3 regions of the Novosphingobium sp. KA1 genome follow, and region 3 is predicted to be linked to each of the others. Evidence: riboswitches for the same ligand, from Rfam matches in the RefSeq annotation. Region 3 holds a riboswitch; each other region holds the start of a gene.
The links. A riboswitch is a leader RNA that binds a small molecule or an ion and turns the genes downstream of it on or off. The one in region 3 is predicted to bind cobalamin.
Positions count from the first base shown of each region.

Region 1: linked by a shared signal. The riboswitch ahead of cobW (cobalamin biosynthesis protein CobW) and the one ahead of CA833_RS10185 (DUF1636 domain-containing protein) in region 3 are both predicted to bind cobalamin.
Region 2: linked by a shared signal. The riboswitch ahead of CA833_RS17935 (HoxN/HupN/NixA family nickel/cobalt transporter) and the one ahead of CA833_RS10185 (DUF1636 domain-containing protein) in region 3 are both predicted to bind cobalamin.

Region 1 covers NZ_CP021248.1:1,654,057-1,664,521, reverse strand. Annotated here, with positions in the region: gene cobN (cobaltochelatase subunit CobN) at 1-3,760, opposite strand, end outside; gene cobW (cobalamin biosynthesis protein CobW) at 3,760-4,821, opposite strand; cobalamin riboswitch at 5,011-5,253, opposite strand; gene ybaK (Cys-tRNA(Pro) deacylase) at 5,471-5,944, opposite strand; gene CA833_RS24950 (sulfotransferase) at 6,103-7,686, shown strand; gene CA833_RS24945 (TonB-dependent receptor) at 7,758-10,196, opposite strand; gene CA833_RS24940 (sterol desaturase family protein) at 10,405-10,465, opposite strand, start outside.
Region 2 covers NZ_CP021248.1:26,068-36,532, forward strand. Annotated here, with positions in the region: gene CA833_RS17920 (hypothetical protein) at 172-495, shown strand; gene CA833_RS17925 (SDR family oxidoreductase) at 507-1,790, shown strand; gene CA833_RS17930 (DUF2269 domain-containing protein) at 1,783-2,256, shown strand; cobalamin riboswitch at 2,325-2,568, shown strand; gene CA833_RS17935 (HoxN/HupN/NixA family nickel/cobalt transporter) at 2,742-3,767, shown strand; gene CA833_RS17940 (cupin domain-containing protein) at 3,790-4,131, opposite strand; gene CA833_RS17945 (VacJ family lipoprotein) at 4,139-5,275, opposite strand; gene CA833_RS17950 (CHAD domain-containing protein) at 5,596-7,077, opposite strand; gene CA833_RS17955 (glycosyltransferase family 1 protein) at 7,096-8,286, opposite strand; gene CA833_RS17960 (GtrA family protein) at 8,290-8,754, opposite strand; gene CA833_RS17965 (ferritin-like domain-containing protein) at 8,751-9,443, opposite strand; gene CA833_RS17970 (FUSC family protein) at 9,567-10,465, opposite strand, start outside.
Region 3 covers NZ_CP021247.1:2,094,037-2,104,501, forward strand. Annotated here, with positions in the region: gene CA833_RS10180 (cobyrinate a,c-diamide synthase) at 35-1,345, opposite strand; cobalamin riboswitch at 1,418-1,628, shown strand; gene CA833_RS10185 (DUF1636 domain-containing protein) at 1,902-2,309, shown strand; gene cobT (nicotinate-nucleotide--dimethylbenzimidazole phosphoribosyltransferase) at 2,306-3,355, shown strand; gene CA833_RS10195 (histidine phosphatase family protein) at 3,392-3,976, shown strand; gene CA833_RS10200 (adenosylcobinamide-GDP ribazoletransferase) at 3,990-4,715, shown strand; gene CA833_RS10205 (threonine-phosphate decarboxylase) at 4,730-5,710, shown strand; gene cbiB (adenosylcobinamide-phosphate synthase CbiB) at 5,703-6,656, shown strand; gene CA833_RS10215 (cobyric acid synthase) at 6,644-8,098, shown strand; gene cobU (bifunctional adenosylcobinamide kinase/adenosylcobinamide-phosphate guanylyltransferase) at 8,095-8,601, shown strand; gene CA833_RS10225 (methyl-accepting chemotaxis protein) at 8,735-10,465, opposite strand, start outside.

The DNA.
Region 1 (10,465 bases), on a different replicon from region 3:
CGCTGTTCGATCGGGGTTTCCACAGGCCGCGCTCCAGCGCCTCGGCAAGCCGCGCGGCGGTTTCGCGCAAGGCGGCGGGGTTGGCCTGCGCCATAAAGTCCCGCACCGCCTCGTCCTCGATGAAGGCGGCGTGGACGGCGTCGAAATGGTGGTGCTTCACCGCGTGGGTGGTGGCGGCAAAGGCAAAGAGGTAATCGACCGAGGCGGCGATCTCGAACGCGCCCTTGTAGCCGTGGCGCATGACGCCCGCGATCCACTTGGGATTGGTGACGCGCCCGCGCACGATGCGGCCGATCTCGTCTTCCAGCGTGCGCACGACCGGGCGCTCCGGGCGGCTGTGGTCGTTGTGATAACTGATCGGCGCGCGGCCCTTGAGGTGTTCGACGGCGGCGGCGATGCCGCCTTCGAACTGGTAGTAGTCGTCGCTGTCGAGCAGGTCGTGCTCGCGGTTGTCCTGATTTTGCACGACCGCATCGACCGAGGCGAGGCGCGCGGCGAACAGGCCGCGCTCGGCATCACCTTCAACGCCGCCGCCATAGGCGTAGCTGCCCCAGTCGAGGTAGACATCGGCCAGATCGCCGCGTTCGTGCCAGATCTTCTCGTCGATCATCGCCTGAAGCCCGGCGCCGTAGGCGCCCGGTTTCGATCCGAACACGCGGGCACCGGCGCGGCGGGCGGCCTGCGTTTCGGCCTCGCCGCTCTGGATGAGCCCTGCGGTTTCGGCGCGGTGCCGCTCGGCGGCGGGGTTGTCGCCGAGCGGCTCGTCGAGCGCCATGACCGCGCGCGCGGCGCTGTCGATCAGGTCGATCTGTTCGGGGAAGGCGTCGCGGAAGAAGCCGGAGACGCGCAAGGTCACGTCCACGCGCGGGCGGCCGAGTTCGGCCACGGTCATCACCTCGAAGCCGGTCACGCGGCCCGAAGTCCAGTCCCAGCGCGGACGCACGCCCATCAGCGCGAGGGCCTGCGCGATGTCATCGCCGCCGGTGCGCATGTTGGCGGTGCCCCATGCGGAAAGGGCCACGGCCCTGGGGTGCTCGCCCTCGCGCTGGAGGTAGTCCTCGACGAGAAGATCGGCGGACTTGCGGCCGAGTTCCCAGGCGACGGCGGTGGGCACGGCGCGGGTGTCGACCGAGTAGAAGTTACGCCCCGTGGGCAGCACATCCGGCCGCCCGCGGGTAGGCGCGCCAGAGGGACCGGGCAGCACGAAACGGCCGTCGAGACCGGCCAGCAGCGCTTCGGCCTCGCGCGGGCCGCACAGGTCGATGCGCGGGGCGAGGTCGGTGCGGATGGCATCGAGGACGGCCAGCGTTCTGTCCCCCGCCCCGCTCGTCCTGAGCCTGTCGAAGGATGCTGATGCGGGGCTGTGGTCCTTCGACACGCTCAGGACGAGCGGGGTTTGGGCTGTTTCGCTGACCCATTCCGCCGCCAGCAGTTCGAGCCGCTCGACGGTATCGCCATGCGTGCGCCATGGTTCATCGGAGACGACCGCAAGGGCTTCAGGCCGGACGCCATTCCAGCGATCGCTCATCCGGCAGTCGAGCGGGTCAAAGTCCAGTCCGAAGTCGTCCGCCATCGCCCGCAGCAGCGAGGCCTGTCCGGCATGGTCGTAGCCGCGCGGCGTGCGGGCCAGCGCGACCAGCAGGTCGCGGCGCAAGCGGCCTTCGGGCGACCGGGTGAAGACGTGCAGACCGTCGCGGATCTGCAATTCCTTCAGCTCGCACAGGTAGTTGTCGATGGCCGAAAGCGCATCGTCGTCGTTACCGCTGGCGCCGGCATCCCGGTCGAGGCCGTGGCTGCGTGCCAGATCGAGAATGTCGCGCCGCAGCCGGTCGAGCCGGCGCGGGTCCATGCCGGCGGCGAGGTAATATTCGTCCACCAGCGCCTCGAGCTGCTTGAGCGGGCCATAAGTCTCGGCGCGGGTCAGCGGCGGGGTGAGGTGATCGACGATGACCGCGCCGATGCGGCGCTTGGCCTGCGTGCCTTCGCCGGGGTCGTTGACGATGAAGGGGTAGAGCTGCGGCAGCGGCCCGGCGCAGATTTCCGGGAAGCATTCGCGCGAGAGCGAGATGGCCTTGCCGGGCAGCCATTCCAGATTGCCATGCTTGCCGACATGGACCACCGCCTGCGCGCCGAAGTCCTGCGCCAGCCAGATGTGGAAGGCGAGGTAGGCGTGCGGCGGGGGCAGCGCGGGATCGTGGTAGCTCGCCTTGGCATCGATGTTGTAGCCGCGCGCGGGCTGCACGGCGACGGCGAGATTGCCGAAACGGTGGACCGGCAGGCGGAACGCGCCGCCTTGCACGAAGGGATCGGCGGAGGGCTCGCCCCAGCGTTCGGTCATGGCCTTGCGTGCACTTTCGGGCACGTTCGCGAAGGCGGCTTCGTAGGCCGAAAGCGGCAGCGAGACTTCACCGGGGCGGGCCCGAGAGGTGAGGTCGTTGGTCACGCCGCCGGTCATCACCTGCATCAGCGCGGCGCCGTCTCCTGGCGCTGCGCCGGTGTCGTAGCCCGCCTCGGCCAGTGCGGCGATGATCGCCGCGGTGCTGGCGGGAGTGTCGAGGCCGACGCCGTTGCCGATGCGCCCGTCGCGGTTGGGGTAGTTGGCCAGCACCAGCGCCACGCGGCGCTTGGGGCACGGCGTGCGGCGCAGGCTCGCCCAGTTGGCGGCGAGGTCCGCGACAAAGGCCACCCGGTCCGGCGCGATGCGCGGGACAACGATGCCGCACTGGGTCACCGCGTCGAAGCGGGCGGCGGCCTTGAAGGCGACGGCGCGGGTGAACAGGCGGCCGTCCACTTCGGGGAGCGCCACGTTCATGGCGAGATCGCGCGGCCCAAGGCCGCGTGCGGAACCGTGCCAATCGGCCTCCTCGACACCGGCGAAAGCGACTTGCAGGATCGGGCAATCCGCTTTTTCCAGAATCCCCGGCTTGCGCTCGTCTCCTACGGAGGAGGAGGCGAAGCTGGTGGCATTGACGATCACGTCGGGTGCGATCTCGCCCAGCAGGCCGGAGAGCCAGTCCGCCGCGAACGGCTCCCGCAAGGCGCGGACGTGGACGGCGGCAACGTTGAAGCCGCGCTCGTGCAGCGCTGCGATCATCGCGTCCACGGCGTCCAGCGTGCCCGCGATCATCAGCGCGCGGTAGAACACCAGCAGTGCGAGCGGGCGGCCCTGGGTCCAGCCCGCCCGCACTTCGGCAAGGCCTGCGCGCTCGGTGCCCGCAAGGTAGAGCCCGGCGTCGGCGACCGGCACCGGATCGTCGGGCGCGCCGGCGTCATGGCCGATGGTCCGTGTGGCGGTGCGCAGGAAGGAGAGGGCATTGGCCATGCCGCCCTGCCGCAGATAGTCGCGCAGCCGTTCGCGCAGATCGGCGGTCAGGGTGGAGGCACGGTCGAGCGCGGGATCGGCTTCGCGGCCATCGGCAATGGCGGCAAAGGCAATGCCGTTCTCGCGCGCGGTGCGGGCGATCTCGTCGATGCCGTAGGGCCAGTAGCTCTTGCCGCCGAGCAGGATCACGCAGACGAATCTGGCGTGCGCGATCACTTTCTCGACATAGAGGTCGATCGAATAGGGGTGGCGCAGTTGCAGCAGGTTGGCGAGGCGGATGCTGGGTGCGCCGTCCGGCATCCGCGCCGCCGCGCCCGCGAAGCAGGCGAGTTCGCTGTCCGCCACGGTGAGGATCACCATGTCGCCGGGGGACTGGTCGAGGTCGATCGCCTCCTCGCCATTGGAGATCGTCCCCGGCGTGGCGGACAGCAGGTGCATCAGGCGTCTGCGGTAGCGGCCACGGGGCCGAGAACCCCCGCCAGCCCCGCCTCGATGGCGGCGCGGTCCAGCCCCTTCTGGCCGATCACGACCAGCTGCGTGCGGCGCATTTCCTGCGGCAGCCAGCCGCGGTCGTAGAAGTGCTGGATGCGGGGGCCGACGGCCTGCACGACCAGGCGGCCGGGCTTGCCGACGACCGCGACCATGCCCTTCACGCGCAGCACGTCGTGCTCCGCGATCAGGTCGTTCAGACGCACCAGAAGCGCCTCGAGATCGACCACATCGCCACCAGAGACGACAAAGCTGTCGAAGTCGTCATGGTCGTGATCCTCGTCCAGCCCATCGATGTGCGAGGGGCGGGAATCGAGGTCGTCTTCGGCTGCCGCGGTGATGCCCAGCAGCGCGGCGATGTCGACGGCGCCGTGATCGGCGCGCACGATCTTCACACCGGGGCGCGTTTCGGCCAGCACCAGCGTCTCGACATGGGCAAGGGCTTGCGGGTCGACGAGGTCGGTCTTGTTGAGCACGACCATGTCGGCGCAGCCCAGCTGTTCCTCGAACAGTTCCTCTAGCGGGCTTTCGTGGTCGAGCATCGGATCGGCCGCGCGCGCTGCCGCCAGCGCTGCCTCGTCGGTGGCGAAGCGACCGGCCGCGACGGCATCGGCGTCGATCAGCGCGACCACGCCGTCCACCGTGGCGCGGGTGCGGATGTCGGGCCACTGGAAGGCTTTCACCAGCGGTTTGGGCAGGGCAAGGCCGCTGGTCTCGATGATGATGTGATCGGGCTTGTTCTCGCGGTCCAGCAGCTTCTGCATGGTCGGCAGGAAGTCGTCGGCGACGGTGCAGCAGATGCAGCCGTTGGCCAGTTCGACGATGTCGTCTTGCGGGCAGGCCTCGTCGTTGCAGCCTTTCACCAGTTCGCCGTCGACGCCGACATCGCCGAACTCGTTGATGATGAGGGCCAGGCGGCGGCCCTTGGCGTTCTGCAGCAGGTGGCGGATCAGCGTGGTCTTGCCGGCGCCGAGGAAGCCGGTGATGACGGTGGTGGGAACCTTGCTCATGTAATCGTCTCCCGCGCGCCAGCGACCTGAAACGGCCGGGCTTTCCGCCGCACACGCGGCGAAGGCGGCGCGCCTTGTCGGACCGGCGCACGGGCGCCCGACACGGCATGCCGCTGCGGCCCCGGCCGCATGCATCACGTCGCTCAGACGGAAGAGTTACCGTGCCTTGGCCATCCCCTGGACCCGGGCAAGAGCGACATCGACGCCGGCAGGTTTCCTGGCTTGCGGGTCATAGCGTGATGCACGGCCTTCCCAGGCCTCGCAGGATTTAGCGTCCGGCCCAGTGGCTGCGGCGAGGGTCCTTGCCCCGCCGCGATGTGCATCGCGCTCGCCGCTTACAGTTGCAGGGACAGCCCGGTCCGGATGGCGAACCATCCTTGCCGTGTTCCCGTATTAAGCCCCTTGCGGGGCACCGGCGCGATCATGTCCGAGCTGCCTTGCGGCGTTTCGGACGGTCCCGCTCGTAGCTGGCGACCGGTGGGAGGGCAAGCCTTCAGAGACCGTTTGAAAATTCGCGACACGCGAATTTTACGGCACCAGCCCGCTCCCCCACCCAACCACCCATCAGGATACACTCGCGGGTGGTTGGGTGGGGGGCGGGCTGGTGCCGTCTCAAAAATGCCATGACGGGCATTCTTCAAACGGTCTCTCAGGCGGAGATATCGGCCAGTCTCGCGTCCAGCACTTCGGCGGCGTCCTGCGCGGTGAGGCGCACCTGAAGGCCGCGCTGGCCGCCGTTGATGAAGATCGCGTCCCACAGGATCGCGGTCTCGTCGATCACGACGGGAACGCGCTTCATCTGTCCGAACGGGCTGATGCCGCCGATCTTGTAGCCGGTCAGGCGCTCGGCCTCGGCGGGTTTCATCATCGCGGCGCTTTTTACGCCGAGTGCGGCGGCGGCGCGCTTCATCGAGACTTCGCCGCTGCTCGGCGCGATCACGCAGGCGGGCTTGCCGTCGGCCAGCACCATCAGCGTCTTGAACACCTGCCCCGGATCGGCGCCGATCGCCTCGGCCGCCGCCCGGCCGATGCTGTCTGCCGAGGGATCGTAGTCATAGCTGTGCAGGCTGAAGGCAATGCCAGCCTGTTCGAGCATCTTCGTCGCGCGCGTCGCCTGAGCCATGGGCCTGCTCTAGACGGGCACGGCAGGGGCGCCAAGTGGCGATTGCGCCAGTGCTTTTGCGCGTTGGACCTGCGGGGCAAAGCCGCTAGACCTGCGGTCATGACTTTGCACCGGCCCGCCCTTGTCCCGACCCTGTCCGCCTGCCCCGGGCGCGGCGCATGACGCTGGAGGCCGAGGCACGCGCGGCGCTGGGACGCGGCGATCTGGCGGCGGCCGGGGCGGCGGCCCGCCGTCTCATCGCGGCATCGCCCGAGCGCGCGGAGGGCTATTTCCTGCTCGGCATCAGCGCGGCCGAGGCGGGGCAGGTCGGCCAGGCGGTGCCGCTGATCGAGGCTGCGGCCGCGCGCGCGCCCCGCGCCGAATACCTCGCGCATCTGGCCCGGCTGCTGATCCTGCTGCGCCGTGACGGCGAGGCGGCCGAGGCCGCGCGGCAGGCCATGGCACTGCCGCCCGGCGATGCGCTGACCTGCGACACCATCGGCTGCGTGCTGGCGCGGCTGGGCGATCACGAGGCGTCGATGGTGCCGTTTGCAGCCGCGGTTGCGGCCGAGCCGGACAATCTCGACTATCGCTACAACCTGGCGGCGGCGAGCGGGTTCACCGGGCGGGTGGAGGAGGCGCGCGGGCACTACGAGCGGATCCTTGCCGCCGATCCCGGCAATGCGCGCGCGCATTATGCGCTGGCGATCCTCTCGCGCCAGACGCACGAGGCCCATCACGTGCCCCGGCTGGAAGCGGCGCTGGCCGCCGCGGCGAGGCCGGACGATGCCTTGCGCATCCGTTATGCACTGGCCAAGGAACTCGAAGACCTCGGCCAGGCGGCGGCGGCGTTTGGCCACTTGTCCCTCGCCAATGCCGCGCACAAGCGGGCGATCCGCTACGATTTTGCGCAGGACGCGGCGATCTTCGATGCCATCGAGGCGACGTTCGGCGCGGGGTTGGCGGATCCGGGGCCGGGCTACCAGGGCGCCGACGATGCGCCGATCTTTGTGGTCGGCATGCCGCGCACCGGCACCACGCTGGTCGACCGCATCCTGTCCTCGCATCCGGGCGTCGGCTCGGCCGGAGAGCTTCAGGCGATGCCGCTGGCGGTCAAGCAGCTGGCGGTCAAGCAACTGGTGGGCACGCCTTCGCGGCTGGTGATCGATCCGGCGACGGTGGCGGCGAGCGCGGCGATCGACCCCCGTCTTGTCGGCGAGGCCTACATGGCCCGCGCCGCGCACCAGCGCCCGCCAGGCGCGGCGCGGTTCGTCGACAAGCTGCCGGCCAATTTCCTGTATGTCGGCCATATCCTGCGGGCCTTCCCGAAGGCCTCGGTGGTCTGCCTGCGCCGCCACCCGATGGACACGGTGTGGAGCAACTACAAGAACCTGTTTGCCAGCCTCTCGGCCTATTACGGCTACTCCTACGATCTCATGGACACGGCGCGCTATTATCTGCGCTTCGACCGGCTGATGGCATTGTGGGAGCGGCTCTATCCGGGCCGGGTGCTGCAATTGAGCTATGAAGGACTGGTCGCCGACCAGGAAGGCCAGACCCGCCGCCTGCTCGGCCACTGCGGGCTGGACTGGGACGCGGCCTGCCTTGCCTTCCACGAGAACCGCGCCGCCGTCGCCACGCCGAGCGCCGCGCAAGTGCGGCGCAAGCTCAACAGCGACGCGGTGGGCCGCTGGAAGACCCAGGGCGAGGGCATGGCCGAAGTCGCCGCCTATTTCCGCGCGCAGGGCATCGCGATCGACTGAGCGGACGGAAAACGGCGCGGAAAAACCGGAGTTTCCCGCGCCGCTTCCTGGTTGCTTGTGCCGGACTTCGATCAGAAGCGCATGGTGCCCTGCAGGCCGATCGTGCGCGGCTGGGCGACCGAGCGGCCATAGTAGCGCGAAACCACCCCGTCGTTGACGATGCCGGCGCGGGTCAGGTCGTTGCTGACGCCGGTCACGGCATACTTGTCGAAGATGTTGGTGGCGTAGAGGCCGATGTCGTACATCGCCGTCTTGTAGGTGATGTTGGCCTGGTGCATCCAGTAATCGGGCAGCTTTTCGCCGCCGGCACGGGCGCCCACGCGGGTCAGGATGTTGCCGGTATAGGTCGCCGTCCAGCCGAAGGCGAGGCTGTTGTCGCCCACCGGCAGGTCGTAGGTCACGCCGATCGCCCCCTTGTTCTTGGCCGATCCGGGCAGCCGGTCGCCGACCTCGGCGTCGACCAGCCCGTCATGCGTCGACAGCAGGTTGGCCACGCCCTCGGTCAGGTGCGCGTCGAGGTAGGAGTAGTTGCCGCGGATCGACAGGCCGGGGATCGGCCGGGCCTCGAACGAGGCGTCGATGCCCTTCGACACCGCCTTGCCGCCGTTCACGGTGATGCCGATGGCGCCGTAATAGGTCTGGCCGGCAAGCTGGATGCCGTCCCAGTCGATGTGGAAGGCCGAAATGCTGAAGTTCAGCTTGTTGTCGAGGAGCTGGCCGCGCATGCCGATTTCGGCGTTCTTGGTCTTGTCGGGGCCGTAGGAGAGTTCGTTGGGCAGCGCGCAGAGCGTCTGGCCGTCCTGCGGCAAGCCGGCGTTGTACTTGTCGATCACGTCCTGGCTGCAGGGCGCGGTGCGGTTCACGCCGCCGATGCGGTAGCCGGTCGACCAGGTGCCGTAGACCATGAACTCGGGCGAGATGTTCCACGAGGCGTTGATCTTGTAGACAAGGCCGTCCTTGCCGGTGGAGCCCGAACGCGTGGCGTAAGTGTCGTCCCAGAGCGGGAGGTAGGAACCGCCGTTCACCCAGGCATTGTACTTGTAGTAGCGCAGGCCGCCGGTGAGCTGGAGGTCGTCGGTGAAGTGCACGGTGGCTTCGCCGTAGAGCCCCTTCTCGTCATTGGTGCTGCGCACGAAGGACGAATACTCGTGGGCGTATTCGGGATTGCTGTGATCGGTGACGAACGCGGTGTCCCAGTTGTCCGGATCGTTGGCCCATTCGGGGAAGCCGGGCACGTATTCGTCGTAGTTCGACTTGTAGTGCTGGCGGTTCCAGAAGGCACCGGCGACAAAGCTCAGCGGCCCGTCGAAGGTCGAGACGAGGCGCAGCTCGTTGGTGAACTCGTATTCCTTCTGGGCCGACTTGTTGTAGCTGGAGAAGGCCGGGAAGGCCTCGTAACCGTAGTCGAGGTCGAGCAGCAGGTCGGTGTTGTCGGCCTGGTACTTGGTCTTGCGCTGCGTATAGGCCGAGACGAACACCACGTTGACCGCATCGTGCACGTTGCCTTCGATCTCCAGGCTCAGCATGTCGCCGGTGCGGGTGGCCGGTTCGAGGTAGCGCCAGGGGGCCTCGTACTTGCCCTCGCCCGAATAGCCGCCGCCGGTGGACGACTGGCCGTCGGTGCGGGTGCGCTGGTGCGCGTAAGTGACGTAGGCCTTGAGGTCGTCGGTATAGAACGCAAGCTGGTTGCGGGTGGTGAAGGTGCGCTCGAAGTTCGCGTCGCGGCGCGACTTGAAGTTGGCGGCCTGCTGCTCGGCGGTGCCGAGCGGGTTGCTGGCGTCGCCCGGCTGCGGCAGCGAGACGCCGGGATCCTGCAGCAGGTAGTTGTAGTCGATATAGCCGGGCGTGAAGTAATAGCCGGTGGCCGAGCGGAAGGCGATGTGGTCCTTCATCAGCGGGATGTTGACGACGCCGTAGCCGTTGTAGCCGGTGTCCTTGGAGTGGGCCATGTCGAAGACCTGGCCGTGGACCTCGCCCGAGAACTGCGTCGCGTCGGGACGGTTGGGCATGTTGCGCATGGCGCCGGCCAGGGTGCCGAGGCCGTAGAGCGTGCCTTGCGGGCCGAGCAGCGTCTCGACGCGGTTGATGTCGATCAGCTTGAAGTCGTAGTACATCGGCACTTCGCCGAGATACATGCCGACCGCCGAGTTGCTGTTGTCGCCGCCGCTCGCCGACGTGTCGTCCGCCGAAAGACCGCGCATGACGATGGTGCCGGCGCCGCGTGGGCCGGTGTCGAGGATGGTCACGCCGGGCGTGAAGGCGCCGAGGTTGCGCATGTCGTCGACGTGGAGGTCCTGCAGGTCCTTGCCGCCCAGTGCGCTGATGTTGATCGGCGTTTCCATGATCGTGGTGTCGCGGCGGGTGGCCGAGACGATGATCACGTCACCGCCGCCGCCGCTGCCCTCGGCGGCAGGCGCGGCGTCCTCGGCCATCGCGGGCATGGCAAGGGCGACGTTGGTGAAGATGGTTGCGGACAGCAGCCCGACTTTCAGTTTCGCGCGATATGTCATGTGCTTCCCTGTCTATTATGCCAGTACTTGAGTACGACCTTGCCCGCGCCCCGGCGCGGCTGCGCCAGAACCTCTCGGGTGCTGCTTGCGATGACACTTGTCGCGCGTCCGCCACCGCTTGCCGGATGGTTCTGTCGACGCGCTTGCTGCTCCCGGCGTGGTCAAATTCCGCCGGGGCGTTCCTCCGAAGTCGGCTATGCGCCGCAGATCATCCGTTGGTTGCCGGGGCGTTGGCGGCCGGGGCATTGGCCGCCGGGGTAGGCGTGCCG
Region 2 (10,465 bases), on a different replicon from region 3:
GGCTTCCTGTTTACATCGTTTACATTTCGCTCTGCTCCGCGGCCCCGCTTTTCGGCGAATTTGCGGCCATGCTCATTGGGCACAGCAAATGCCGGGCCAATTGGCACGGCCGTTGCAATTCACCCTTTGCGCCTGCCGATCCCCGGCGGGCCGACGAAGGGAACCCACGCCATGCTGGAACCGATCTCCGCCTTGCTCCTCACTTATGCCCTGACCGCGCTGGTCGCCACGCTCGCCGCCGCCGTCCTGTGGCGGCCGCTGTCGATCCTGCTTGCCGAACTGTGCGGCACCGAGGAGCGCTCGCGCTTCTGGACGGTCTGGTCGATGGTGATGATGGTCGCCACGCCGATGCTGTTCGTGTCGATGAGCAGCGTCGCCGTCAGCCCGGCCGATCTCATTCGCGGCACGATGACGAGCGCGCTGATGGGCGTCCTGCTGGCGCTGGTCGGCATGGGCCTTGCGGTCTGGACCCGCAGCCCGCGCCGCGACGCGTGAGGGCGGCGGCGATGCATGTCCTGATCGTCGGGGCGGGCGGCTTCATCGGCCGCCACGTCGCCGGCCGCTTGCTGGCCGCCGGTGCGCGCGTGACCTTGGCCGCGCGCGCACCGGAGCGGCTGCGGCGGTCCTTTCCCATGGCGCGGACGCTGGCCTGCGACCTCGCCCGTGACCGGGCGGCGGACTGGGCGCCGCGCCTTGCCGGCATCGACGCGGTGGTGAACTGTGCCGGGATCATCGGCAACCGCGCCGACTATGCGGGGGTTCATGACCGGGGCGCGCGGGCGCTGTTCGATGCCTGCCTGGCGGCGGGGGTGGGAAGGGTGATCCAGATCTCCTCGCTCGGCGCCGACGAGAGCGGGGTGACCGCCTATCACCGCAGCAAGAAGCGGGCGGACGATCACCTCATGGCCCTCGACCCGGCGGGCGAGCGGATGGGCTGGGCGGTGCTGCGGCTCTCGCTGGTGATGGGGCGCGGCGGGGCCAGCACGGCGCTGTTCACGGCGCTGGCGGCGCTGCCGCTCCTGCCCCGGCTCGGTTCCGGGCGCTGGCAGGTGCAGCCGATCCATATCGACGATCTGGCACGGGCGGTCCTGCGGCTGCTGGAGCGGCCCGGGCCGCTGGCCTGCGCGCTCGATGCGGTGGGGCCGCAGGCGGTCAGCACCGATGAACTGACCGAAGCGCTGCGCGGCTGGCTGGGGCTGGCGCAGGGGCGGGCGCCCAAGCTCTCCTTGCCGAAACCGCTGCTGGCGCTGGTCGCCCGGCTCGGCATCGGTCCGGCCACGCGGGAGAGCCTGACGATGCTGGCGGCGGGCAACACCGCGCCGTCCGCGCCGTTTGTCGCCGCGCTGGGCTTTTGCCCGATGACGCTGGGCGAGGCGCTCGCCCGGTACCCGGCCTGCGCGGCGGACCTCACCGAAGCCCGCCTGCGCGCGCTGGCGCCGGTGCTGGCGGGATTGCTGGCGCTGGTGTGGCTGGGCGGCGGGATCGTCTCGCTGGCCCTTGCGCCGACCGCCACGGTTGCCCCGTGGCTCGGCCGGGTCGGCCTGGCCGGACCCGGGGCGACGGCGGCGCTCTGGGCCGGATCGCTGGCGGACATCGCCGTGGGCCTCGGCCTGATCCTGCGCCGCCGCGGCGCGCCGCTGGCAGGGGTGGCGCTGATGGCGGTCTATACCGCGATCCTGACCGCCGCCGCTCCCGAACTCTGGGCCGATCCGTTCGGCCCGCTCGTCAAGAACCTGGCCGTTCTCGGCCTTTCGCTGGCCCTGTTTGCGATGGAGGGGCGCCGTGGCTGACTATTTCCTGCTCAAGACGATCCATATCCTCAGTTCCACGCTGCTGCTGGGCACCGGGCTCGGCACGGCCTTCCACGGCTGGATGGCGAACCGCAGCGCCAGCCTCGCGGCGCGGCGGGTGGTGAACCGCAATGTCGTGCTGGCGGACTGGCTGTTCACCGCGCCTGCGGTCATCGTCCAGCCGGTGACCGGGGTGTGGCTGGCGCGGCTTGCGGGCTTTCCCCTGAGCAGCGGCTGGCTGGTCGCGGCCATGCTGCTTTATGCGGTGGTCGGGGCCTGCTGGCTGCCGGTCGTGTGGATCCAGATCGCGATGCGCCGGATCGCCGACGACACGCCCGAGGGCGCGTCCTTGCCGCCGCGCTATCACCGCCTGGCGCGATGGTGGTTTGCGCTCGGCTGGCCCGCATTTCTGGGCGTGATCGTGATCTTCTGGCTGATGACCGCCAAGCCGGAGATCGCGTTGTGACCCGCGCGCGCTTGCGGGCGGCGCGGGCGGGCGCTACCAAGGCGCCAGCCGAAGCGTGCTCACGCACGTTGCGGCATGATCGCGCCGGTGCCCCGAAAGGGGCTTAATAGGGAATATGGTGGGAGGGGATTTCCCCTCGAATCCGTGGCTGTCCCTGCAACTGTAAGCGGCGAGCGCGATGCATATCGCGGCGGGGCAAGGACCCTCGCCGCAGCCACTGGGCCGGACGCTAAATCCTGCGAGGCCCGGGAAGGCCGTGCATCAAGCGATGACCCGCGAGCCAGGAGACCTGCCGGCGCATGGTCGCTCTTGCCTTGGTCCAGGGGATGGCCGCGGCACGGAAACTCCGTCTGAGCGACGCATGTGCGGCGGGGGCCGCACCGGCATTCGTGCCGGGCGTCAGGTGGCGTCCGTCCGGCACCGCGATGCCGGCCGCAGGCGCGGCAGGCTCCCCGTCCGGTTTCGCTGGCGCCGACGGGGTTTTTATGGGTTTCCTTTCCTTCACCTTGCGCCGCCGCATCACGGTGCTGTTCGCGGCGCTGATCGCCGCCAATGTCCTGGCCTGGGTCTGGGCCTTTGCCGCCTTCCACGGCAATACGCTGATGCTGGGCACGGCGCTGCTGGCCTGGAGCCTGGGCCTGCGCCACGCGGTCGACGCCGACCACATCGCCGCGATCGACAACGTGACGCGCAAGCTCATGCAGGACGGCCAGCGCCCGCTGACGGTGGGCCTGTGGTTCGCGGTCGGCCATTCCGCGATCGTCCTCGTCGCGGCGACGACGATCGCGATCGCCGCCAGCACCCTGTCCGACTTCGAGGCGATCGGCGAGGCGGGCGGGGTGATCGCCACGGCCATCTCCGCCACCTTCCTGTTCACCATCGCGATCATGAACCTGGCGATCCTGCGCGGGGTCTGGATGCGGTTCCGGCAGGCGCGGCGCGGCGAGATGCCGAATGAGGACGATCTCGACATCCTGCTGGCCGGGCGCGGGCTGATCGCGCGGATCCTGCGCCCGCTGTTCCGGCTGGTGCGATCGAGCTGGCACATGGCGCCGCTCGGTTTCCTGTTCGGGCTGGGGTTCGACACCGCCACCGAAGTCGCCATCCTCGGGCTGTCCGGGGCCCATGCGGCGGACGGCATCGCGCTCGGCACGCTGCTGGTCCTGCCGGTGCTCTTTGCGGTGGGCATGGCGCTGATCGACACCGCCGACGGCGTCATCATGCTGGGCGCCTACGAGTGGGCTTTCGTGAAGCCGATCCGCAAGCTCTACTACAACATCACGATCACGGCGATCTCGGCGCTGGTCGCGCTGGTGATCGGCGCGGTCCAGACCGCCGGGCTGTTCGCCGAGAAACTGGCGCTCGAGGGCCAGCCCTGGGACGGCGCCCGGGCGCTGTCGGAGCGCTTCAACATGCTCGGCTTCCTGATCATCGGCCTGTTCGTGGCCTGCTGGGCAGTGAGCTATGCGATCTACCGCTGGCGCCGCTTCGACGAGATCGAACTGGGCTAGGCGCGTCTATCCGGCGGCTCCTTCAAGGCTCGCCGATGTGGACCGCGAGCCAGATCGTGGGGCTGGCGGTGCGGGTGACGAGATGCGGCATGCCGGCGGGGATCATCAGGTGCTCGCCGGCCGCCAGTGTGCGGCGGCAGGTGCCGTCCAGCAGCAGTTCGGCCGCGCCTTCGAGCACCAGCACCCATTCGTCCCAGTCCTGCACATAGGGCTGGTCGGGCGGGGTGGTCTGGCCGTGCGAGACGATCCGCTCGATCCTCACGCCCGGCGCGCGCAGCAGGTCCTCGAAGCGTTCCTGCGCCTCGTCCCCCGGCGCGACGGCCAGGAGATTGCGCGGGGCCTGCGGCGGACTGTCGCTTGCCACGGCGCGACTAGGCCGCCGGTTGCGGGATCGGCTGGACGACCGGCTGCGAGATCATCTGCACGGGGGCCGGAACGGGAGCGGGTGCCGGTTCCGCTGCCGGTTCCGGCACCGCGGGTTGCACCGGCTGGCCCGCCTGTTCCTGGCCTGCCGGATCCTGCGCCGTCTTGCCGCCGGCGGTGGGCATGCGCGGGCCGTAGACCGGCACGACATCGGGCAGGGTGCGGCCATGCAGCGCCTCGATCTCGGCCTTGCGCTGGCGCAGGTAGAGTTCGCGATAGGCCGCGTAGGGGCGGTCTTCCTTGCGGATCTTGTTGATCTCGTCGTCGAAGGCGGCGCGCTCGCCCAGCTGGTTGAGCACGATCATCGGCAACGCCACTTCCGGCTTGGTGAAGGGCTTGCCGAGCAGGGCCGGGGAGGCAAGGTTGTCCACCGAATCGCCGATCAGGTCGCGCAGCGTCGTCGGGCCGATGATCGGCAGGTACATGTAGGGCCCGGGGCCGACACCGTAATAGCCCAGCACGTTGGCGAGGCCATTGGGACGATAGGGCAGGTGGAAGGGCTTGCGCTTGGCCACGTCCATGACGCCGCCGACGCCCAGCGTGGTGTTGATCGCGAAGCGTCCCACGGTCTCCATCGCCTTGCCGGGCTTGAGTTCGAGCAGGAAGGCCACAAAGACCACCGGCTCGCCCAGGTTGGTGAAGAAGTTGCGCAGGCCCTGGCGGATCGGGCGCGGCAGGCCCTTGTTATAGGCCTTGGCGACGGGTTCGACCACCGCGCTGTCGACCGCCTGCACCGCCTTGAACGACTGTTCGTTGATGCGCTCCAGCGGGTCGCCCGGCGGCGGCGGCTTGCGGCGGGTGACGAGAATGTCGTCGCCGATCGTCTCGTTGTCGGCGCCCTGCTCGCTGGCCGGCTCACCGGCCTGCTGTTCGGCAGCCGCGGCCGCGGGATCGATCAGGGGCACCGGGGATGCCGCGAAGGCGGGCAGGGGGACGCTGACCGGCCCGCCCGTGATCTGCCCGCCTGTCACCGGTGCGCCTGCGACGGGCTGGGCGGCGGGGGCGGCATCGGTCTGGGGAAGGTCGCCCCCTTCAGGAAGCGCGGAACCCATCATCAATACGACAGCGGCGGCCGTCAGACTCATTCGATCGTCCTTGTCGGGTGGCCGCCGGATGCGGGGCCAGCCTTGCAGAGTAGAGCATGCTCCCGGCGCGGTCTCGACGGGGAATCGAGGGGGCGGATCGCGCGGGGGGGCGGCAATTACGTGAGCGGCCTTGCCGGGGGGCGCCGCAGGTCGGGCGGCAATGTTCGATTGCCATTGGACATGCGGCTATGCGCGATTGCCGCTTTCGTCAATCCAGTGCCAGATCTGTCGAGGATCCTTTCGATGAATGGGGCGATGGAACGGTTTTTGGACGCTATTGCCTGTCGATATTGGGGCCGGTGAGGGCGCCCGCAACCCCATCAACGCCAGAAAGGCCTTGCGGTTGCGAATTCGTCGTAGTCGCTGGCGGCCGCACGCAGCAGGCGGGCCTGCTCGGCCTTTTCGGCATCGGCGGTCGGAACCCGGCGCGGCGCAAGGCCCAGCCGGGCACGGACCGCCGGCGCGGTGACCCGGTCGTTGAGCGTGCCGAGCCGCTCCTGCAGCCTTTCCACGCGGGCGACAAAGCGCCTGGCGCGGCGGCCTTCGCGTTCCTGCGGATAGAGCGCGGCAAAGAAGTCGGCCGCATAGCGCAGCTTCTTGGCGGCCTTGCGGACGTCATGGCGGGCTTCGTCGCCGAGCGCCGCCAGATGGCGGCCGCGCTTGCGCAGGACCTTGCGGCGACGGGTCAGCACTGCGGCGGCAAAGGCGCCGAGGGACGGCTCGCCCAAAGCGGGATCGGGGGCCGCCTCGGGGGCTGCATCGGGAGCGGCGCGGCGCCAGCGGCCGACCGCGATCCATTCGGCAAGGTCGAGCATCAGCATGCGGCACCGCTTGGAGCGCAGCGCCGCCGCCGCTTCGCCCGCAGCCTTGCGTCTGGCGGCGCAGAGCGGGGCGATGGCCTCCGGATCGTCGTCGTTCGCGAGCAGCACGTCGATCTCGCGCATGGCGCCCAGCTTTCCGGCCAGCCATTGCAGCTCGCGCTGGAAGCGGGCCAGCGTGCGCGGCTCCTGCACCACCGGACGGTAGAGTGAGAGCGCCGAGCGCAGCCGCCGGATCGCGACGCGGGCCTGATGCAGCGCATGGGCGTCGCCATGGTCGAGCAGCGCGGGCAGGTTGCGGTGAAAGTGGCCGAGACAGTGGCCGACGATCAGCACGAGCGAATCCGCCACGCTCATCTGCGGGGTCAGGCGGACCCGCCCCGCCTTGGGCGCGGGCGCCGCCGGCCCCAGCAGGCGATAGCCGCGCTCGGCCTTGCTGAGCACGCAGATCCTTGCGGGAACCCGGGCCTCGATCTCGCGGGCCAGGGCAAAAAGCGCGTCAAGCTGCGCGCCCTTGCGCTCCAGTTCCACCTCGCAGAGCGGCGCCAGGCGTTCGCCCGCGACGATCCGTCCCTCATCGAGCGCGATCTCGATGCCGTCCCGGTTCCACACCCGCCGCTCGTTCTCGACCACAAAGACCGGCGCCAGCAGCGCGGTGCGGTGGCCGAGCAGGGCGGTCACCGGATTGTCCTCGTCCAGCACCGGCTGGTTGCCGGCGATCTCGCGCTCCCATTCGCTGCGCACGAGCATACCGGCGGCACTGCCATCCGCCTTGATCGTCTGCTTGTGGCGCCGCCCGCTGCGCCGCACCCGCAGCGACAGGCCCGCGCGGGCCAGCGCATGGTCCGGCGTGTCGAAATAGGTCGATTCCTGGGAAACCAGCCGGGGCGCACCGCCCAGCAGCCCGCAGTCGGCCAGCAGGTCGGCATCGTAGGGCGAGAGTTCGAGCTTGAGCTCTTCTTCCAGTGCGCTGGTGTCCGCCATGGTTTCCCCGTCTTGCGTTCAGCCTGCCGCGCGGATGCGGGCCTGCCCGTTGGTCTGGTCGCCTTTCCCCGCCGCGCCGGGCGCGAGGGCACGGTAGATCCGTGCCACGCTCCGTCCGGCGGCATCCCAGGAATAGGCGGCGCTGTTCCGGCGGGCCGCTGCGCCCATGGCCCGGCGCACGTCCGGGGCGGCGGCCAGCGCCGCGAGGCGGCCGGCATAGGCCGCCAGGTCCCGGGGCGGGCAGAGGTAGCCGGCGGGAGCCTGCCGCTGCTGGCCGGGACCGAGCAACATGCGGGCGCTGGGCGCATCGGCGCTGACCACCGGCACGCCCGAGGCCATCGCTTCGAGAATGACGTTGCCGAAGGCCTCGGTGGTGCTGGGGCAGAGCATGGCATCGGCGCTGGCGACAGCCCGGGCCAGCGCGTCACCGGCGAGATGGCCGGTCATCACCGTGCCGGGCAGCGCGGCGAAGGCATCGGCCGCCGGTCCCGCGCCGACTACCAGCGCGCGGGCGGGAACGTCCTTCTGCAAGGCGCGCATCGCGGCGGTGAAGGTGGCGATGCCCTTTTCGAGCACCAGCCGGCCGAAGAACAGCACGACAAAGTCCTCGTCGCGCAGGCCTTGCGCCCGCCGCCATGCCATGTCGCGGCGGGCGGGGTGGAACAGGCTGCGGTCGATCCCCCGGCTCCAGACGCTGACGTGATCGTCGCCGCGCAGCCGCGTGAACTGCTCGGCAAGGGCGGGGGTGGGGGCCAGCACGTGATCGCTGCGGCGGTAGAACCGGTCGAGATGCGCGCAGATCAGCGGGCGCAGCCAGCCCAGCCGGTAATAGTCGAGGTAGGTCTCGAAACGGGTATGCATGCTGGCGACGACGGGGATGCCGCGGCGCAAGGCGTAAGTCTGGGCGCGGGTGCCGAGAATGTCGGGGGCGGATACGTGGACCATGTCAGGCCGGAACTGCTCCAGATCGCGGCGGACGCTGCGCGGCAGGCCGAGTGCCAGCCGGAACTCCCGGCGCCGCGGCAGCGCGACCGAGGGGACCGGGACCAGCGTGCCGGTCGGTTCGAAGGCGGGGGACCGGGAGACCGGGGAATAGGCGCGGACTTCGCAGCCTTCGTGCGTTTCGAGATGGGCGGCCAGCCTGTTGAGCGCCTGGTTGGCGCCGTCGCGAACGTAATTGTAGTTTCCGGAGAAAAGGGCGATCCGCATGAGTCAGACCTGCCGGAAGTTGAGAACGGCGTTGAGCAGGAACACGGCCAGCCCGGCAATGACCGAAACGAGGGTACGGGCAATCAGGTAATGCATCGGCGTGAAGTAGAGCAGCGCGGCAAAAAGCGCCATGGTGAGGAGCAGCCCGATGCCCGAATTGGCCAGGAACAACCAGTATCCGGCATGTATTCCGCGGGCGCTTCCGGGAAATATCCACGCACGCCCAATGACATAGTGCAGCGAGTTGGAGACCAGGAAACTGACGCCGGCAGCGCCCACCGCGCCCACCGCGAGCCGCTCCACCAGCAGCCACAGGATGCCCAGGCGGACCAGGAACACGCCGATGCTGACGGCCGTGTTGCGGGCCAGCATCGCGGCGACCCGACGCGACAGCAGGCGGCCGGCGAGCGCAGGGCCGCCGGCAGGCTGCAGGGGGGCGCCTTCGGGCTGCGCCAGCGGCTTGCTCATCGCTCCACCGCCGTTCCCGGCGCGATGGGGCCGGCGGCCGTTTGCGCATCGGCGGCATCCGGCCAGTCGGTCCGTCGGCGCTGGAACGGGTTGAGGAACAGGACCGGCAGTTTCAGGAACAGCAGCTCGGAATGGATGAAGGTGTCGGTCCAGCGCTCGCGGCGGCGATAGGGGCGGGAGCGGCGCCGTTCCAGCCAGCCCTCGTAGGGCGCCCAGTGGCTTGGCTCGTCCTCGCGGATCACGCGGAAGATCCGCATCATTACGGGATCGCTGCGCACGAAACGGTTTGCCAGCAGGGCCTCGACCTGGCGGTAGCCGCGCTGCTCGGTCAGCGAGATCACCCGGCACAACCGCTCGAACAGGTCGTCGCGGTCGATCACGGCCTGGGTGTCGAGCCGGTCGATGGTCCGGCCGAAGACGAGTTCGACGAAGCGGTCGATGTGGCCGAAGCGGCGGCCGAGCGCGAGCGGCATGACCCCGCGCCGTTCGAACCACCTTCGGAACATCACGTAGTGCTTGCGTTCGTCCCGGCGGTGCTGCTCGATGGCGCGGATCAGTTCCAGATCGTCGGGGGAGCGGGCGCGCACCGCCTGCAGCACCCGGTCGATCGCGGTGTAGCCGCGATGTTCGTTGTAGAGGTAGATCGATCCCAGCACATCGAGATAACGCTGCCTGATCCCGCTCGCCATGCCTGCCTCCACCCAAAGCGTTCTGAACGCGCTTCCTCAGGCGGAAATCATGAACCCAAACGGGCGGGAGGGGAAGGGGCGGGCCGTTCGCCCGTCATCGCGGCCCGTCATCCCGGCCGGTCATCACTGTGGCTCGCCGCGCCCGGACTGCCCGAGGCGCCGATGCCAGCCGATCGCCGCCTGCCCGGCAATCGTGCGCAGGTCCCGCAAGGCGCTGCCCTGTTCGGCCAGGCGGAAGCGGCGCGGCAGGCGGCCGACATCGTGGAGGGCGATCTCCGCCTCGACGCTGGCCAGCCCGGCGCGGCGGCGGGCGGCCTCGATCTCGGCGACCGGCCCTTGCGCCTCCACGGCGTCGAAGTAGGCACGGTTGGCGGCGATGCCCTCCGCGATCCGGACCTTGAGCGAGGCGCCGAAGTCCGGCCAGAGCAGGAACACCGCCAGCAGCGCGGCGAGGCTGCCGATCACGTTGTCGACGATCCGCGCACCGGCAATGCCCGCGCCGGGCTGGAGCATCTCGGTGACGATCACGAAGAGCATCGTCAGGAACACCACGAAGGCGGTGTAGTTGACCGAACGCAGCGCGATCGCGTCGCAGGCGAGCGCCAGGGCCAGCAGCGAAAGCGCCAGCGGGCCGTGGAACACCAGCAGCAGCGCCATCGCGATCAGCCCGCCGAGCAGGCTGCCGAGAATGCGTTCCAGGCAGCGCGTCCAGGTCACCCGCGCGCCGCCCTGCAGCACGACCACGACCGCCATCGCCGCCCAGTAGGGATAGCCGAGGTGGAGCACGATGGCGGCGTAATAGACCGCGATCAGCCCGGCGGACTGGCGCAGCGCCTGGCGCAGGGCGGGCGGTGCGAAGCCCATTGCGTGCGTGGTGGGGGGCGGGTCGGGGGCGGGCGTAAGGGCCGGGGCGGGGTCTGCCAGGCTATCCAGCGCTTTGGCAAAAGCCAGCGTGCAGCCGGCAAACAGGCTTTCCCCCAGGCGCGGCCGCAGCCGGTCCAGTCGCGCCGCCGCCCAGCGCA
Region 3 (10,465 bases):
AGAGAGGCTTGTGTGCGAAAATGTCAACCGGACTTTACCCTCCGGTCCGCGCACTCCTGCCGAACAATGCAGCAATCAGTACCGGAGCCGAGACAAAGTAGAGATGCATGTAGCTGGCGGTAAGTGAACCGCAGCGGAACAGCCGCTCGCCGGCTCGGCCGTCAGGGGTGCGGGCCTGGGCCAGCGGCGCGAGCGCGGTTTCGAGCGTGGAATAGTGGAAGGTGTGCCCGCGCAGGCGGTGTCCGTCCAGAATCGCCTCCTGCATGCCGAGCGCGGCAAGGCGCGACTGCATGCGTGCGCGGCCGGGCAGCAGGCCGAGCAGTTCGGCGCGGTTTTGCTCGGCGTCTTCCAGCGTCTCGCAAGCGTAGAGCATGCCTCCGCACTCGGCCAGGATCGGCTTGCCTGCCGCGTGATGGGCGCGGATCGCCGCCAGCATCGGGGTGTTTGCGGCAAGGCGGGCGAGGTGGAGTTCGGGATAGCCGCCCGGCAGCCAGACGGCGTCGCATTCGGGCAGAGCGCGGTCGGCCAGCGGCGAGAAAAACGCCAGCCGCGCCCCCGCGCGTTCGAGGAAGGCGAGGTTGGCGGGGTAGAGGAAGGCAAAGGCCGCGTCCCGGGCGATGGCCACGGTGGTCCCCGCCAGCGAGGGCAGCGGCTGCGCCGGGGCGGGCGCGGCAAAGGCGACCGGCTCCGGCAGCCAGAGCGCGGTTTCGGGCAGGAGATCCGCCGCGCGGTCCAGCCGTTCGGCAAGATCGGCGATTTCGCCCGCCTGCACCAGTCCGAGGTGGCGCGAGGGCAGGCCGATCGCAGGGTCGCGGCCCAGGCTGCCGAGCCAGCGCACGCCCCGCGGCATGCCCTGCTCCAGCAGCTGCGCGTGGCGGGCGCTGCCGACCCGATTGGCGAGCACGGCCGTCAGGTCGAGGCCGGGCTGGTAGGTCGCCAGGCCGTGGACCAGTGCGCCGAAGGTCTGCGCCATCGACGAGCCGTCGATCACCGCCATGACCGGCAGGCCGAAGCGCCGGGCGAGGTCGGCGGCCGAGGGATCGCCGTCGTAGAGGCCCATGACTCCTTCGACGAGGATGAGGTCGGCTTCCTGCGCGGCGGCGTGCAGCAGGCGGCGGCATTCCTCCTCGCCGACCATGAACAGGTCGAGCTGGTGCACCGGCGCGCCGCTGGCGACTTCGTGGATCATCGGGTCGAGGAAATCGGGCCCGCACTTGAACACCCGCACCCGCCTGCCCGCGCGGGCATGGCGGCGGGCGAGCGCGGCGGTGACCAGCGTCTTGCCCTGTCCCGAGGCAGGGGCGGCGATCAGCAGGGCGGGGCAGGAGGCGGTGTTGGCCGGCATCGTTGGGCGACTATGGGACTTCACCGCAGGGCGCAAGCTTCGCCCACTTGCCAGCCGTCCGTCCGCACGATAGTTGCCGGCCTCGCGAAAGGTTCCCCGCAAGGGGATGAAAAGGGAACGCGGGTCAGATGCCCGGGCTGCCCCTGCAACTGTAAGCGGCGAGCCGTTCGGCCAGACACGCCATTGGGAAGCAAGCCGCGCAATTGGCAAGGTTTCCTGAGAAGGCGGCCGGACCGGCCCTGACCCGTGAGCCAGGAGACCTGCCCGTCGCGGTCGTTCTTCGTCGGGACAGGGTGTGCCGGACGGACGGGGGAGTTTCCCTCGCGGAGCGACAGCCATTGCTCCGCCGGCCAAGCGCCCGGGCGGGGGACGCGGCCTGTCGTGCGGTGCCCATGCACCGGGACCCTGCCGATCCGTCCTTTGCCCGATCGCCGACCCGAAGGGGCATTCGATGTCGCGAGCGGGAAGGAAACTCCGTGAACTGTCGTGTTCTGGTCAGCCCCATCGGTGCATGTGCCGAAATCGATTGCTGTTTTGGCGCGGGGAGTGTCTGCCGATGCTGACCCCGGTCGAGCCCGGCCCTTCGGTGGTCGTCTGCAACACCTGCCGCCTTTCGGCCGATGCGCGCGAGGACGGGCAAGGGCGGCGCGGCGGCGCGCTGCTGGCCGAGGTGATGCGGGCGCTCCAGGCCGATGATCCCGCCCTGCAGGCGGTCGCGGTGCAGGAGATGGCCTGCCTGTTCGCCTGCCAGCGCCATTGCACCGTGCACATCCGCGCGCCGGGCAAGCTGGGCTACGTGCTGGGCGATTTCGAGCCCGGCGAGGAGGCTGCCCGCGCGATTCTCGACTATGCCTTGCGTCATGGTGAAAGCGCCGAAGGGCAGGTACCCTATCGCCAGTGGCCGGAAGGCGTGAAAGGCCATTTCATCACCCGCACTCCCCCTGAAGGGTTCCTGCCCGCATGAGCATGCCCACTGCCTCGGCTGCCCCCCCGATGTTTGCCGGCCGCGCCGCCTTTGCCGCCGCGCTGGCCGGTCTTCCCGTCCCCGATGATGCCGCGCTGGAGGCGGCGCGCGGGCGCCAGGCCAGCCTCACCAAGCCCGCCGGTTCGCTCGGGCGGCTGGAGGAGATCGCGGTGTTCATGGCCGGCTGGCAGGGCCGGGAACTTCCGCAAGCCGAGCGTATCCAGGCGGTGATCTTTGCCGGCAACCACGGCGTTGCCGCGCGCGGGGTGAGCGCCTATCCGCCCGAAGTCACCCGCCAGATGGTCGCCAATTTCGAGAACGGCGGCGCCGCGATCAATGCGCTGACCGCCGCCTGCGGTGCCGAGCTTGCGGTTGTTCCCATCGATCTCGACCGGCCGACCGGCGACATCACCGTGGAGCCGGCCTTGAGCGAGGGCGAGTGCCTGGCCGCGCTCAACATCGGCGCGGCGGCCGTGCGTCCCGGCAGCGACCTGTTGTTCGTGGGCGAGATGGGCATCGGCAATACCACGCCGGCCGCCGCGCTTTGCGCCAAGGTCTTCGGCGGTGCGGCGCAGGACTGGACCGGGCGGGGCACCGGACTCGACGATGACGGCCTTGCCCGCAAGGCGGCGGCGGTGGCGGCGGCGCTGGCGTGCCATGACGGTGCGCCGCGCGATGCCTTCGAGACGCTGCGCCGCCTCGGCGGACGCGAGATCGCGGCGATGGCAGGGGCCGTGCTGGCCGCGCGCCATTACCGCGTGCCGGTGCTGCTCGACGGGTTCATCTGCTGCGCCGCCGTGGCGCCGCTCATGGCCGACAATGGCGCGGCGCTCGACCACTGCCTGGCCGCCCATTGCTCGGCCGAGGCGGGGCACGTGCGGCTGCTGGACAGGCTCGGGCTGGATCCGCTGCTGCATCTCGGCATGCGGCTGGGCGAGGGATCGGGCGCGGCGGTGGCGGCGCAGATCGTGCGTTCGGCGCTGGCCGCCCATGCCGGCATGGCGACCTTTGCCGAAGCTCTGGTCGCCGGAAAGGCGACAGCATGAGGCGACAGCGTGAGGTGGCGGCATGAGCGGGGCTGCATGAACGGCATCCTTGTCCACCTGATGCGCCACGGCGCCCCGCGCGAACCGGGGCTCATGCTGGGGCACCGCGACGATCCGCCGACCCCGGCGGGCGTGGCGCGCTGCATGCTGCGCGCCGAACACCTGGCATTCGCGCAAGTCCTCTCGTCCGATCTGGCGCGGGCGAAAGTCCCCGCGCGGCAGATCGCGCATGCCCGCGGGGCGACGCACCGGGCCGACCGGCGCTGGCGCGAACTCGATTTCGGCGACTGGGACGGGCTTTCGCCGCACGACCTCGACCCTTCGTTGCAGGCCGCCTTCTGGGACGATCCCGATCTCTGCGCGCCGCCGCGCGGGGAACGCTGGTCGCAGCTGTGCCTGCGGGTCAACGAGGCCCTGTGCGGGATCTCCCGCGACACCCTCGTGGTCACCCACGGCGGGGCCATGCGGGCGGCGCTGGCGGTGCTGTTCGGTTTTGATCACCGCCAGATATGGGCGTTCGAATTTGCCTATTGCGCGGTGCTGAGCCTGCGCCTCTGGCCCGATGGCGAAGGGCGGATCTCCGCTGCGCAGATCGTTGCGCTGGATGGCGGCCGCTCATGATCCGGCGCTCATGATCCGCCGTATCGTCCTGGCGCTGCAGTTCCTCACCCGGCTGCCGCTGCCCGCGGTTCGCGCGGGCGAGGCGGACTTTGCCGGAGCCATCCTGTGGTTTCCGCTGGCAGGCGCGGCGGTCGGCGGGGCGGTGGCGCTCGGCTGGTGGCTGGGCCTGCTCTCGGGCGATGGCTGGATTGCCGCGCTGGCCGGACTGGCGGCGTGGACGGCGGTGACCGGCGCGCTCCATCTCGACGGGCTCGGCGATGTCGCCGACGGCGCCGGGGCCGCCCACAAGAGCGCCGGGGCAGACCGGGAGCGGATCTCGGCGGTCATGGCGGATCCGCATGTGGGCAGCTTTGCGGTGGTGGCCATCGTCCTGCAGCTCGCCGCGAAGCTGGTGCTGCTTCATGCGCTGCGGCCGGGGCAGGTCTGGGCCCTGTTGCTGGTGCCGGTGCTGGCGCGCATGGCGCCGCTTGCCTGGACGCTGCTGCTGGTGCCGCTGCACGAGGGGCTCGGCAGCCTGTTCCGCAAGGCCGTGCAATGGCGGCACGTCATCCTCTGGGGCGGGGCGGCGCTGGTGCTGGCGCTGGCCGTAGCGCCGCCGCTCCTGGCGCTGTTTGCCGCGGTGCCGCTCTGGGCATGGTGGCTGCGCAGCCGGATCGGCGGCATTTCGGGCGACGGCCACGGCGCCGGTATCGAAGTGACCGAGACCGCGCTGCTCGCCGCGCTGGTGCTGATCCGGTGAGCGGCGAGCCGGTGATCGACCATTTCCTCCACCACGGCGGCCGCCTGGCCGAGGCCGCGCGGCTGTTCGGCGGCGCTGCCGAGGACTGGCTGGACCTCTCGACCGGGCTCAATCCCGCGCCGTGGCCGGTGCCGCAGGCGTTCGCTCCGGACTGGCACGCCTTGCCCGATCCTGCTGCGCTCGCCGCGCTCGAAGCGGTGGCGGCGCGGCATTTCGGGGCCGATCCGGCGCTGTGCTGTGCGGTGCCGGGCAGCGAGGCGGCGCTGCGGCTGCTGGCGCGAATCCTCGATCTGCCGGGGCGGGCGCCGGTGCCGAGCTACCGCAGCCATGTCGAGGCCTTCGCAGTGTCTTGTCCCGTCCGGTTTGGCGAGGTCGCGGCGGCGGCGGAAACCTGTGTCATCGCCAATCCGGGCAATCCCGATGGCGTATTGCACTCGCCCGAGGCGCTGTGCGGCTGGGCGGACCGGATCGCCGGGCGTGGCGGCTGGCTGATCGTCGACGAGGCCTTTGGCGACTGCGCGCCGCAAGCCAGCCTTGTTGCGGCAGTGCGGCCCGAGGGCAGGTTGATCGTGCTGCGTTCCTTCGGCAAGTTTTTCGGCCTGGCCGGGGTGCGGCTGGGTTTTGTGCTGGCACCGCCGCCGATCCTGGCGAAGCTGCGCGCGGCAATGGGCAGCTGGCCGCTCCACGCAGGCGCGCTGGCGATCGGCACGGCGGCTTATGGCGATGCGGCCTGGATCGCGGCAACGCGCGCCGAGTTGCCGGGGCGCGCCGCCGCGCTCGATGCCGTGCTGGCGCGCCATGGGCTGGTGGCAGAGGGCGCCTGTCCGCTGTTCCGGCTCGTCACCGGCTGCCGCGCGGCCGAGCTGTTCGAACGCCTTGCCCGCGCCCGCATCCTGGTGCGGCCTTTCGCCGAGTTCCCCGGTTGGCTGCGCTTCGGCGTGCCTGCCGACCCTGCCGCCCTGGCGCGGTTGGATCGGGCCCTGCACAATGGCTGAGCCGACGATCCTCGCCGCCATGGCGCTCGAGGGCGCGCTGGGCTGGCCGTCCAGCCTCCATGCCCGTATCGGCCATCCGGTCGGGCTTTTTGCGAGGATCATCACCGGCTGCGAGCGGGCGCTCAACCGCCCTGCCCGGCCGGATTGGCAGCGGCGGCTGGCGGGCCTTGCGGCGATGCTGGCGCTGATCGGTATGGCGGCCTGCATGAGCGCGCTGGCGGTCCTCGGTGTCCGCGCGCTGGCGGGCCATTGGGCCTGGGCGGTGCTGGCGCTGCTGGCCTGGCCGGCGCTGGCCGCACGCAGCCTCGACGATCACGTGTCCCCGGTGCTGGCGGCGCTGGAGGCGGGCGACCTGGTCGCCGCGCGCCGCCGCGTCGGCATGATCGTCGGGCGCGAGACGCGGGAACTCGACGAGGCCGGGGTGGCCCGCGCCGCGATCGAGAGCCTTGCCGAGAGTTTTTGCGACGGTGTCGCAGCGCCGCTGTTCTGGCTTGTGCTGGGCGGCCTGCCCGGCGTCTGGGCCTACAAGGCGATCAACACGGCGGACAGCCTGATCGGCCATCCCGAGGAGCCGCTGCGCGCTTATGGCTGGGCGGCGGCGCGGATTGACGATCTGGTCAACCTGATCCCGGCGCGGCTGGCGGGGCTGCTGCTCTGCCTGGTTGGCGGGGGCGGCTGGGGCACCATGCTGCGCGACCATGCGCTGCATGCCTCGCCCAATGCCGGATGGCCCGAGGCGGCGATGGCAGGCGTGCTCGGCGTGAGGCTGGCGGGGCCGGTGCGGTACGACGGTGTAACGGCCGAAAAGCCGTGGATCGGCCGGGAGGGCGGCGAGGCGGGGGCCGCTGACTTGCGGCGGGCGCTGGGCGTCTATCGGCGCGCCTGCGCGGTGCTGGCATCAGGGGCATTGATCTTGGGAATCGCGGGGAGCGCATGGCAGGTTTGATGTTGCAGGGGACCGGCTCGGACGTCGGCAAGTCGGTGCTCGTGGCGGGGCTGTGCCGGGCCTTGTCCAATCGCGGGTTCAAAGTGCTGCCGTTCAAGCCGCAGAACATGTCCAACAACGCCGCCGTCACCCCCGAGGGCGGCGAGATCGGCCGCGCCCAGGCGCTCCAGGCGCTGGCGGCGCGGGCGCCGCTGCATGTCGACATGAACCCGGTGCTGCTCAAGCCCCAGGCCGACCGCACCTCGCAGCTGGTTGTTCACGGGCAGGTGCGCGGCACGCTGGGAAGCACCAATTTCCGCGAGGCGCGGCGCACTCTGCTGCCCGAAGTCATGGCCAGCTACCGGCGGCTGGAGGCGCGCTGCGACCTCGTGGTGGTCGAAGGCGCGGGCTCACCTGCCGAGATCAACTTGCGCGCGGGCGACATTGCCAACATGGGTTTTGCGCGCGAGGCCGACGTGCCGGTCGTGCTGATCGGCGATATCGACCGCGGCGGGGTGATCGCCTCGCTGGTCGGCACCCGGGCGGTGATCGCGCCTGACGATGCCGCCCAGATCCGCGGTTTCCTCATCAACAAGTTTCGCGGCGATCCGGCCCTTTTCGCGGACGGCTATGCCGCCATCGCGCAGCGTTCGGGCTGGCGCGGCTACGGCGTGCTGCCATGGCAAAGCGCGGTCGGCCGCTTGCCGAGCGAGGATGCCGTGGTGCTCGAACGCGGGCTGGGCGGGGCCTCGGGAAAGTGTCTCGTGGCCTGCCCGATCCTGCCGCGCATCGCCAATTTCGACGATCTTGATCCGCTCCGGCAGGAAAGCGGCGTGGAGGTGGCGATGATCCCGCCGGGCACGCCGATCCCGGCCGAAGCGGCGCTGATCGTGCTGCCGGGTTCCAAGGCGACAATGGCCGATCTCGCGTTCCTGAGGGCCGAGGGCTGGGACATCGACATCCTGGCGCACTATCGGCGCGGCGGCATGATCCTGGGTATCTGCGGCGGATTCCAGATGCTCGGCAGGACTATCGCCGACCCGCTGGGGATCGAGGGCCAGCCCGGCGAGATGGCCGGGCTCGGCCTGCTCGACGTGACCACGGTGCTGGGTCCGGCCAAGGCGCTGCGGACCGTATCGGGCGAGGCGCTGGGCGCCCGCTTCGAGGGTTACGAGATGCACATGGGCGTGACCACCCGGCATTCCGGTGCGCCGCTGGCGATGCTGGCGGATGAGCGTGCGGACGGTGCGCGCGATGCCGCTGGCCGCGTGCTGGGAACCTATTGCCACGGCCTGCTCGCCTCGACCGATCTGCGCGCGCAATTGCTGGCCCGGCTCGGCGCGGCAAGCGACCGGCGCGATCATCATGCCGAAGTCGATGCCGCGCTCGACGAACTGGCAGGGGCCATGGAGGCGCATCTCGACATCGACGGCCTCCTTGCGCTGACGGAGATGGCCCGATGATCAGCACGTTTGTTCTGGGCGGCGCGCGTTCGGGCAAGAGCCGCCATGCGCAAGGCTGGATCGAGGTGGTGGCGGGCCGTCTCGCCTATGTGGCGACCGGGCAGGCCTTCGACGACGAGATGGCGGCGCGCATCGCGCTCCACCAGGCAGACCGGGGCGAGCGCTGGACCACCATCGAGGCGCCGCTCGACCTCACCGGCGCCATCGCCCGCGCCTCGCGGGAGGCGGACGCGATCCTTGTCGATTGCCTGACGCTGTGGCTGTCGAACCTGATGATGGCCGAAATGACGTTGGCCCCGCAGTTCGATGCGTTGTGCCGGGCGATTGCCGATTGCCCGGTGCCGCTTGCGCTGGTGGCGAACGAGGTGGGGCTCGGGCTGGTGCCGGAAACCCCGTTGGGCCGCGCTTTTCGCGACGAGGCGGGGCGCCTCAACCAGCAGGTCGCCGCGGTTGCCGACAATGTGGTGTTTGTCGCCGCCGGACTGCCGCTGAAGTTGAAGTAGCAAAAAGGGCCGCCCCGGGGATCGGGGCGGCCCTTGGAAGATCATGGCCGGTCTTGCACCAAGACCGGCCATGACGTGCGTGGCATCACAATCGTGGAGCGGTCGATCCGATGCGGCCGGATCGGAAAGCGCTCTAGAAGTCCATCCAGTCGTCGTCCTGGCCGGTGGCGAGCGCGACGGGGGCCGCCTTGCGGACCGGGGCGACCTGGCTGGTGGTGATCGCGGCCGGCACCGCGCGCGGCGCGGGAGCCGGAGCGGGCGCCACGGCGCGCGGCTTGTAGCCGGCCACTTCGCCGCTCACCCGGAACATCGCCGCACGGTCGGCCAGCGCGGTCACCTCGCTGTTCAGGTTGCGCGCCGCGGCCGAGGTCTCCTCGACCATCGCCGCGTTCTGCTGGGTCGCCTGGTCCATCGTGCCGATCGCGGCGCTGATCTGGGTGATCGTCGAGGACTGCGCCTGGTTGTCGGTGGCGATGTTGCTGAGCAGCGAATGCACCTCGGAAACGTCGCCCGAGATGTTCTGCAGCGCGCCGTCGACCCGCTGCACCGCTTCCACGGCGGTGCCGATGTCGGTCTGGGTTGCGGTGAGCTGTTCGCGGGCGCGCTTGGCTTCCTCTTCCGAGCGCATCGCCAGCGCCGAGACGAGGTCGGCCACGACCGCGAAACCGCGGCCCGCATCACCGGCCCGGCCCGCCTCGACGGCGGCGTTCATGGCGAGCACGCGGGTCTGGAAGGCGATCTTGTCGAGGCCCTCGATCACCGAGTCGATGCCCTTGGCGCTCTCGCTGACGCGGCCCATCGCCTGGACCGCCTCGTCGGCGATCGAGCGGCCGGATTCGACCACGCCCATGGCGCCGTCGGCCCGCTCCACGGTGCGCCCCGCCGCCGAGGCGGTGGCGCGCAGGCGGCCGTCCATCTGGGTGATCGCCGCCGAGGTTTCCTCGAGGCTCGCCGCATTGCTTTCGGTGCGGCGGGCCAGGTCTTCGGAGGCCTGGGCGATCTCGCTGGAGCCGGTGCGGATGGCGTGGGTGCTTTCGGTCACCGCGCCGATGAGGTCGCGCAATGCGCCGACGGCCGAGTTGAAGTTGGTCTTCAGTTCGGCATAGGCAGGCGGGAACTCGGCCTTGATCGACTGGGTGAGGTCCCCCTCGCTGATCGCCTGGAGGCTGGCGCGCAGCGTGGTGGTGACGACTTCCTGCTCCTGCGCATTGCGGGCGTCGATCTCGGCGCGCCCTTCGGCGGCGACCCGGAACTGCTCTACCGCCTCGGCGATCTCGCCGATCTCGTCGCCGCGTTCGCGGTAGGGCACCTCGACATGGCCGCCTTCGGCCAGCGAGGTGGTGACATGGGCGATGCGCGTCATCGGCGCGGCGACCGAGCGGTTGATCAGCAGCCAGATCAGGACGATGCCGGCCATGCTGATGCCGGCCAGCGCGATGGCGAGGAAGGTCGCCTGTGCGGCGGTGGCATCGCCGTCCGCGGCCTTGGCGGCAGTGCGCTCACGCAGGGTGTCTATCAGCTTTTCGGTCTGTTCGATGGTGTCGTGCGAGGCGGCCTTGCCCTCCTTCTTGATCATCGCCATCGCGCCGGGGAAATCGCCGCTGGTGCGCAAGTCGAACGTGCGCTTGTTGACGTCCTTCAGCGTCTGTGCGTTGCGGCGCAGCAGGGCGATGTCGGATTCGAAGGCCGGATCGGCGACGGCGTCGAAAGCGTCGATCGACTTGGCCAGCGCGTCTTCACCCTTGGCAAGGCGGTCGCGCAGCTTGGCGGCGTCCTCGGTGCTGGCGGCGTTGTAGTAGCTGTAGACGACGATCCGCAGCTCCTTGACGTCGCTGATGACGTCGACCAGCGCGGACATCCCGCC